DNA from 4 places in the Streptomyces sp. NPDC043867 genome. Region 4 is predicted to be linked to each of the others. Evidence: riboswitches for the same ligand, from Rfam matches in the RefSeq annotation. Region 4 holds a riboswitch; each other region holds the start of a gene.
The links. A riboswitch is a leader RNA that binds a small molecule or an ion and turns the genes downstream of it on or off. The one in region 4 is predicted to bind cyclic di-AMP.

Region 1: another riboswitch for cyclic di-AMP. It lies ahead of AC069T_RS00955 (C40 family peptidase); the one in region 4 lies ahead of AC069T_RS34595 (M23 family metallopeptidase).
Region 2: another riboswitch for cyclic di-AMP. It lies ahead of AC069T_RS05145 (transglycosylase family protein); the one in region 4 lies ahead of AC069T_RS34595 (M23 family metallopeptidase).
Region 3: another riboswitch for cyclic di-AMP. It lies ahead of AC069T_RS18465 (M23 family metallopeptidase); the one in region 4 lies ahead of AC069T_RS34595 (M23 family metallopeptidase).

What each region holds. Positions count from the first base shown of each region.
Region 1 covers NZ_JBWKDS010000001.1:184,233-186,425, reverse strand. The annotation lists gene AC069T_RS00960 (hypothetical protein) at 1-199, shown strand, start outside; gene AC069T_RS00955 (C40 family peptidase) at 293-1,465, opposite strand; cyclic di-AMP (ydaO/yuaA leader) riboswitch at 1,474-1,645, opposite strand; gene pcrA (DNA helicase PcrA) at 2,045-2,193, shown strand, end outside.
Region 2 covers NZ_JBWKDS010000004.1:16,438-18,630, reverse strand. The annotation lists gene AC069T_RS05150 (LysM peptidoglycan-binding domain-containing protein) at 1-669, shown strand, start outside; cyclic di-AMP (ydaO/yuaA leader) riboswitch at 885-1,055, shown strand; gene AC069T_RS05145 (transglycosylase family protein) at 1,060-1,773, shown strand; gene eno (phosphopyruvate hydratase) at 2,137-2,193, shown strand, end outside.
Region 3 covers NZ_JBWKDS010000017.1:6,744-8,936, reverse strand. The annotation lists gene AC069T_RS18465 (M23 family metallopeptidase) at 91-948, opposite strand; cyclic di-AMP (ydaO/yuaA leader) riboswitch at 951-1,108, opposite strand; gene AC069T_RS18460 (phosphatase PAP2 family protein) at 1,607-2,152, opposite strand.
Region 4 covers NZ_JBWKDS010000053.1:22,300-24,492, reverse strand. The annotation lists gene AC069T_RS34600 (PP2C family protein-serine/threonine phosphatase) at 1-867, shown strand, start outside; cyclic di-AMP (ydaO/yuaA leader) riboswitch at 1,122-1,279, shown strand; gene AC069T_RS34595 (M23 family metallopeptidase) at 1,291-2,193, shown strand, end outside.

The DNA of each region.
Region 1 (2,193 bases), on a different contig from region 4:
CGTCGTACTGGTCGGCCTCAACCAGGCCGACGACAACGCGCTCGACAACATCAAGCTCGGCGTGAAGCTGGCCCTGCTGATCGTGATCCTCGGTCTCGTCTACGTGAAGCGCGACGAGGAGAAGGTCGAGAAGGGCGCCTTCGCCGCGGTCGGCCTGCTGACCATGGCGAACATCTTCATCGCGGTGCTCTGGACCTGAGGCCGTGAGCCTTCTCGGACCGCCGTCGGCCGGTGCCCGGCGTGACCGGGGGATCACGCCGGACACCGCGTCACGCCTGACGCGGTCCCGCCCTCACGCCGGGCGCACCACGCTGTGGATCGGCGACTCGCCGCCGTGGTGGAGCGGCTCCTCGCGGACGTAGGCGCCCGGCCTCGGGGCGTGGATCATCATCCCGTGGCCGGCGTAGAGCCCGACGTGGCTGCTGCCGTCGTCGAGGAACACCAGGTCACCGGGGGCGATCTCGGAGAGCGGGACACTGGTGCCCGCGCCGGCCTGGTCCCGGGTGGTGCGGGGCAGAAAGACGCCGGCGGCCATCCACGCGGCCCGCGTGAGACCCGAGCAGTCGTACGAGTCCGGGCCCATGGCGCCCCAGACGTACGGCTTGCCGATCTGCGCCCGGGCGTAGGCGAGCACCTTGCCGGCCGTGGTGACGCAGGACGGGTCGTCCGTGGCGAGCACCGTGCCGGCCGTGGTGGCGTACGAGGGGTCGTCCGTGGCGAGCACCGTGCCGGCCGCGGTGGCGTACGAGGGGGCGTCCGCCGTGCCGCCCGGGCCGTCGGCCGGGGAGCCCGGGTCCTGCCGGGCGGGCACCTCCGGGCGCTGCTTCTCCTGTGCGGTCTGCTGCCGGGCCGGCTCCTCGGTCCTGCGCTCCGCGGCCTCCCGCTGCCGCTCCTCGACCGCCGTGAGCCGCGCTTGCTCCGCGGCGGTGAACTGCGCGAGCAGTCCGCGGGCGACGGCGAGTTTCCGCTGCACCTGCGCCTTGGCCGACTTCAGCGTCCGCTGCGGGACGGCCGGTTTCGCCAGCCCCCCGGCGGCCTCGGTCCCCTTCAGCACCGTCGCCGCCTGCTCGGCGGTGTGGCCGGCCGGCGGGAGGGGCGCGGTGCCGGAGACGGCGGCTCCGGTGCGGGACAGGGTGACGGCGTACGGAACCGGTTCCGTACGCGCGGTGTCGGGCCTCTCGGTGCGGCCGGCCACGCCGTCGCGGGGGGCGTCGTCCCGTGTGCGCTGCTTGGAGCTCTTCTCCCTGGCCGCGTTGTACCGCTGGGTGGCCGTCCCGGCCTGGTGATAGAGGTCGTCCACCTTCTTCTGGACTTCCTCGCGGCTCGGCTTCGAATCGGCCGAGGGCGCGGCGTTCGCGGTCTGCGAGAGCAGGGCCACGGAGGTGAGGGCCGCCGTGGCGAGACCCGGGACCCGTGCGCCCGCTACGCGCGTCACTGCGGGACGCGTTGTGCGTTGCGACGCCAAGAGAGGCGACTCCTTCCATGATCCGCCTACCGGGTTAGCTGTCGGGTTCGGGCGGGTGGTTCGGAAGGGTTGCCCTACGGTCCTCGCCCGGACAGGCGGTCGGACCGATTCACCCCGAAGATCGGTGGGTCCCCGGTTCCGGCCGCCGTGCGGGCGCGCCGGATTCGGCGGAGGCCGCGCGGCCCGGCGTCGTTCGCCGGTTGGGTCGGGCGGCCTGACCGGCACGTTAGCCAACTCGTGTGGCTTCTGTGAAGGTTGATGGCCGATATGCCCGATACGTTTTCGTGACCTTCTTTTCGGGGGCCGCTCCGCGCCACCGGCCGACTCGGTGTCCGGACGGTCTCCGCGGTCCGCGGTCCGCGTGACGTGGCGTGCGTCTCGTCCGCGCCGGTCACCCGAGGTGACGGCACGGATCCGGAGGGCGAGGCGGGGCCGGGCGGCGGGCTCCAGGCAGGGGGAACGCGTCCGGCGGGCGGCCTCCGGCACGGCACCGGAGGCGGTCCGTCCGCTTCCGGGGGACCGGTGGAGTTCCCGACGTGGCCACGGGCTGTCAGTGGGGCGGCCTAGACTCGGAAGGCGATGAGCAGCCTCTTTGACGACAGCTTCCTGGCGGACCTCAAGCCCTCCGGGGCCCACGGGGAAGAGCCCCCGCCGCCGCCCGAGGACGGGACGCCGGAGCAGCTTCCGGACGACCTGTTCGGCGGCCGTTTCGACGTGCCCCCGAGCCG
Region 2 (2,193 bases), on a different contig from region 4:
GCCGCCTGGCCCACCTGCGGACCGCTGTCGGGCCTCAGCAAGAACTCGGCGTCCGTCGAGGTCGACACCGGCGTCGCCGAGGACTCCTCCGCATCGTCGGCCTCCCCCTCACCCGATTCGTCCCCGTCGAGCGACTCGCCCGTTTCGGGCGGCTTGTCGACCGGCGGCTCCACCGCCAAGCCCTCGCCGGCCGCGTCCGGCAAGGCGGCGAAGTCCGGGACGCCGTCGAAGGCCAAGGAGGATGCCACCGCCTCCCCGGAGACCGGCAGCAAGGACGGCGGCAAGGACACCGGGAAGGCAAAGGCTGACGACTCGGACAAGTCGGGTCGGACCGCGGACTCTTCGGACGCCACCGCCGCGACCGGGAGCGAGGGCACCGGCACCGGTCGGCACCGCGGCGCCAGTGCCGACGCCGGTACGGACGCCGACGCGTCCGCCGGAGGCGAAGAGACCTCCTCCGGCCGTCACGCCTCGCGCGGCTCCGCCGCTCCCCGCGACGCCGCGGAGGGCTCGTACACCGTCCGCCTCGGCGACAGTCTCACGAGCATCGCCGACTCCCTTGCCGTGCAGGGCGGATGGAACGAGCTCTACACGGAGAACGAGAAGACGGTCGGCGCCGACCCGGACGTCATCCTCCCCGGTCAGAGCCTTGAGGTCGCAGGAGACTAAGCGGGCGTCAGATGGCGAATCAGGTACAAAACAGCGCCAGTTCGCGTCATATTTCGCACCGCAATGTCCGGTTTGACAGAGTGAGACATGGGTCTCAGAAACCCTGATCATCTTTGAAATTCCGGCGGCCGCGTGTCTACGGTCGTGATCGCTCGCTACAGCGGGCCCCGACGGTCGCAACGCCGAATCCTGCCAGTGGCCGGCCGGGAACAGTCGTCGCGCAAGCGCCGTAGGCAGGAGCGGGGGACCCAAGGTAAGCGCCGGGCCCGGGAGTCGAGAGACACCCGGGAACGGCTTGGGGTGGAGTCGGACGCCAGAGGCGGACGACCGGGCACTCACCCGCCCGAACCCGACAGCTCACCTCGCAGGCGTCGGTGAGGGGATCACTTCATGCTGCTCAACAACAAGGGCAAGCACCGCCGCCCGTCCAAGGCCACCCGTGTCGCCGCGCTCGCCGGTGTCACCGGTGTCGCCATCGCCGCTCCGCTGATGGCGGCCGGCAGCGCCTCCGCCGCCACCACCTCCGAGTGGGACGCCGTCGCCCAGTGCGAGTCCGGCGGCAACTGGTCGATCAACACCGGCAACGGTTACTACGGCGGCCTGCAGTTCTCCGCCTCCACCTGGTCCGCCTACGGCGGCTCGGCCTACGCCTCCACCGCCGACAAGGCCTCCAAGTCCCAGCAGATCGCCGTCGGCGAGAAGGTGCTCGCCGCGCAGGGCAAGGGTGCCTGGCCGACCTGCGGCACCGGCCTGTCCGGCGCCTCGACCGGCGGCTCGTCGACCGGCACCGGCTCCAACTCCGGCTCCGGCTCGCAGAGCACGGCCCAGCCGGCCCAGCCGCAGCAGCAGGCCCCGCAGGCGCAGGACCAGCGTGCCTCGCGCTCCTCGGAGCGGGAGACGGCCAAGAAGACCGTCGAGACCCCGACCGGCAGGAAGGTCGAGAAGGGTGACGGCGAGTACAAGGTCGTCAAGGGTGACACCCTCAGCTCGATCGCCGCGGACAAGAAGGTCAAGGGCGGCTGGCAGAAGCTGTTCAAGCTGAACAAGGACATCATCGACGATGCCGACTTCATCTTCCCGGGCCAGCAGCTCCACCTCAGCTGACACCGGCCGGCCACGGGCTCACAGCTGAACCACGGCCCTCCCTCATCCGGGGACTCCACCATGGAGTCCCCGTGCGGGCCGCCCCCGCCCCCACGGGCTCCCCGCTCCGGTGCGTGTTCCCCCGTACGCGCCGGAGCGGGGTTTTTTCATGGACGCGCCGTGGACCGCTTCCGCAGCGGTCACCTGTACGGGGCAGGTTTTTGTTCCGTTCGGAAACAATTTACTCTCGGTTCTGTCCATGGGGTGGTCGACCGGCTGGCCGATCCCCCGGAGCCGGTTAGGCTCATGTCGCGGAGCCGACCGCGGCTCCGTGCAGTTGGGGCCGAGGGGCTCCGCGTACCCGCGTCACATCCCATGAAGGAGATGCTCGTGCCGTCCATCGACGTCGTCGTAGCCCGGGAAATCCTCGACTCGCGAGGG
Region 3 (2,193 bases), on a different contig from region 4:
CCCCCCCCCCCCCCCCCCCCCCCCCCCCCCCCCCCCCCCCCCCTCCGGCCTCCCCCCCCTCCCCTTCCCCCCCCCCGGCGTGTGCGGGCGTCAGCCGACGGAGACGCCGTGCGCGCGCAGGTACGCGATGGGGTCCACGTCCGAGCCGTAGTCCGGGGTGGTGCGGATCTCGAAGTGCAGGTGCGGTCCGGTGACGTTGCCCGTCGCGCCGGACAGGCCTATCTGCTGGCCGCCGGTCACGGTCTGCCCGGCCGAGACCGACAGCGAGGACAGGTGGGCGTACTGGGAGTACTGGCCGTCGGCGTGCCGGATGACGACCTGGTTGCCGTACGCGCCGCCCCAGCCGGCCGAGACGACGGTGCCGGGCCCGACGGCCTTGAGGGAGGTGCCGGTCGGGACCACGAAGTCGACACCGGTGTGGTAGCCGCTGGACCACATGCTGCCCGCAGTCTTGTAGGCGGTGCCGACGATGGCGCCCGCGACCGGCAGGGTGTAGCCGGAGCTGCTGGTGGCCGCGGCCGGAGCGGCCTTCGTCTTCGTCGTCTGGGTGGTCTTGCCGGACGACGGGGCGGCGGGGGACGCGGCCTTGCCGCCGAGCGTCAGCTTCAGACCCGGGTGGATCAGTGCCGGGTCGCCCCCGATGACCGCGCGGTTGTCCTGGTAGAGCTTCTTCCAGCCGCCGCTGACGTGCTGCGTGTCGGCGATCTTCGCGAGGGAGTCGCCGGCCTTCACCGCGTAGGTCTTCGTCTCGGCCTTCTGGGCGGCGGCCGGCGCGGCGGCGGCGGCCTTCTCCGGAGCGGCGGAGACGGCGGCCGCGGGAGTCGCGGCGTGGGCGCCCGCGGCTCCCATCAGCGGCAGGGCGAGTGCGGCGCCGCCGGTGCCGACGACGGCGATCGAGCGGGTGAGGCGCAGGGACTTGGGACGGCGGTGCTTACCCTTCGCGGGCATGGTGCATTCCTCTCCGGCGCCTGCGAGGTGAGCTGTCGGGTGCGAGCTGGAGATGCCCGGCCGCGTTGCGCGCGGCTCAACCCCTAGCCTGTCCGGAGACCGGAACAGGCGTCATACCTGTGGGTCCCCCGCTCCTGCCGTGGACGGGTGAGTGTGCGGGATTCCGGGCGGCGGCAGGATTGGGCGTCCGTCCGGAGTGAGGGTGAACGTAGGCGACGTGAGAGGGCGTCGACAAGCTTGTGGGTTTTCTGTGCACACCCATTTCTTGATCCATGTCCGGATTGCCGGTCACTGTCCGTCGACGAGTGATCTTTCCGGGTCTGCAATCGCCCGGTAATCCCGAAGACTTGAGAAACCGGGTTCACGACGCATTGTCACCGGTATGACGCTGCTCACGCGCCACCCCGCCAGGAGGCCCTGATTGCGCACCAGTTGGGACCCATACCCACAAATGGGACAGAAGGTCCAGACAGTTCATTGAAGGATATCTGCCGCATGGCGTCCGGCCTTCGGGGTCCGGCGTCAGGCGTCCGGCGTCAGGCGTCAGGCAGGACACACGGACGGCGACGGCGGACCGCTCGTGGAGACGCGGCCCGCCGAGGGCTCGGACGGCCGGCCGCACCGAGGCGGCCACGGTGGGGAGCGTGCTCCCCGGGGCTCACCGCAGCAGACGCAGCACCAGCCGGGGGCTCTTGCGCACCAGAGCGGCCGCGGCCAGGCCGATCACCGCTCCGGCCGCGACGTCGGACGGATAGTGGGCGCCGGTGTGCACCCGCTCGGTGGCCACCATCGCGGCCGGAACCGCACACACGGCGCCCGCCAGGGGCCACACCGCCGCCACCGCGGCCGTGAACCCCACGCCCGCGGCGGTGTGCCCGGAGGGGAACGAGGAGGAGTCGGGCCGCTCGTGCACGTCCTCGTGCGAGATCCATTCCTTCGGCGGCCGCTCCCGCTCGCACACCTGCTTGAGCACGGCGTTGGACACCAGCTCCGCCACAGCCATGCTCGCCAGTCCCGCGGCCGCGGCCCGACGGCCTTTCCAGCCGGCCAGGGACATGACGGCGGCGGCACCCCACCACAGCTTGGTGTGCTGGGCGGCGTCCTCCACCGCCGGCAGCACGCGCCGCGCGCAGTCCGACTGCCACGCGGCGACCCGCCGCGTCAGCCGATGATCCTTTTCACGAAGGTCCGCCCATGCGTTCATGGGCTGCGACTTCCCGCAAGGGACGAGTCGTAACGGGCATC
Region 4 (2,193 bases):
CACCTCGAACTCGGCATCCTGCTGCGCGTCGACGCGATCACCGAACTGGTCACCGTCGCCACCGTCACCGTCCTGGCCGTCCTCATCAACATCCTCGTCCGCCGCTCCGACGAACGGCTCGCCTCCGCGCGCGAGATCGCCGAGGCCGCACAGCGCGCCGTACTGCCGCGCCCGGAGGAGAGGATCGGCGGGCTCGAGGTGGCAGCGCGGTACGAGGCCGCGCAGGCCGACGCGTTCATCGGCGGTGACCTGTACGCGGTGCAGGACTCCCCGTACGGCGTGCGGCTGGTCGTCGGGGATGTGCGGGGCAAGGGCATGGGAGCGGTGACGGCGGTCGCCGTCGTCATCGGGGCCTTCCGGGAGGCGGCCGAGCACGAGTCGACGCTGGAGGCGGTCGCCCAGCGTCTGGAGCGGGCGCTGGCGCGGGAGGGGACACGGCGCGACGGGCTCGACGCCTTCGAGGGGTTCACCACGGCCGTCCTCGCGGAGGTCCCGCACGGGGACGGCGTCGTGCGCCTCCTGAACCGCGGCCATCCCCCGCCACTGCTGCTGCACGCGGACGGCACCCTGCGCACGCTGGAGGCGCCGGAGTCCGCGCTGCCGCTCGGGATGGGCGAGCTCGGCACATGGCCCGACCGCGCCACGGTGGTCGCGTTCCCGGGCGGCGCCACCCTGCTCCTCTACACGGACGGGCTGTCGGAGGCGCGCGACCCTCAGGGGCGGTTCTACGACCCGGCGGAGCGGCTCGCCGGGCGGGCCTTCCGCGACCCGGACGCGCTGCTCGCGACCCTCATCAAGGACGTGCACCGGCACACCGGGGACGGGACGACGGACGACCTGGCGCTGCTCGCCGTCCGGCGGTTGTGAGTTCCGGCGCGGTGTTCAGGGCCCGCCGTCACCCGAGGTGACCGGGCGGGATCACTGCGCATAACATCTGACGCTCCGTCAACTCTTTTGAGGTTTACGACTCACGGTCAACTCGCCGGTTTTCACCGTCCATGACCTGTAAGTCCGTGACGAAGACGTTAATGATCAGTCGGAACAGCTTGGAATAGGGGACCCGCGTCTATTAACGTTCGATAACGCAGCGCGGTCGTCCCAGCCGTCACAAGAGACGGCTCCGTGCGCACGCGCCGAATCCCGCAAGGGAACCGGGGAACCACCAATTTGGGGTGAATCGAGCGTCTATCGGGGTGCAGCGCACCCTGGTTGACGCGCGTAGGAGACCTTCCTGCTCCGAACCCGTCAGCTAACCCGGTAGGCGAGAAGGAAGGAAAGGAGCGCGCCCACGTGGCGTCCAACCGGCCTGCCCAGAACACCTCGTTCGCGCCGAGTGAGAAGCAGAGCGACACCTTCGGCTACGGCCACGGCAACGACGAGGGCCCCTGGGAGGAGTGGAATCCCACCGCGGATTCCGTCCGTCCCGTCCGTGGCCGGCACCGCGTCTCCAAGCAGCGCGGCGGAGGACTCGCCCGGAGCTCCACCGTCCTCGGCGTCGGCGTCATCGCCGCCGTCGGCGCGGGAGGCATGGCCACCGCGCAGAGCGGCAAGCCCCCGGTCTCCATCTCGATGCCCGACCTGTCGTCGGTCGCCGACTCGGCCAGGAACCTGATATCGGACGGCTCCGGCGCCGAGACGGCCACGGCCTCCGCCACCCCGCTCACCACCGCCGGACTCGCCGGCTCGGACACGGCCCAGGGCACCACCGGCGCGGGCGAGGCCCTGCGTGCCCGCATCATGCAGCAGGCCGAGTCGCAGCAGGACCAGGTCGACCTCAAGGCCGCCGAGGCCGCGCAGGCCGCCGCCGTGAAGAAGGCCGCCGAGGAAGCCGCCAAGTCGCAGGACGAGGCCGAGGCCAAGGCCGCCGCCGCCAAGAAGAAGGCGGAGCAGGAGGCCAAGGAGAAGGCGGAGGCGGAGCGCCTCGCCAAGCTCGCCAAGAGCTACACGCTGCCGACCTCCTCGTACACGCTGACCTCGCACTTCGGTGACGCCGGTGCCATGTGGTCCTCCGGCCACCACACCGGCCTCGACTTCGCGGCGCCCACCGGCACGCTGATCAAGGCCGTGCACAGCGGCACCGTCACCGAGGCCGGCTGGGCCGGTGCGTACGGCTACCGCACGGTCCTCACCCTCGACGACGGCACCGAGATCTGGCTCTGCCACCAGTCGTCCATCAGCGCCGGCGTGGGCCAG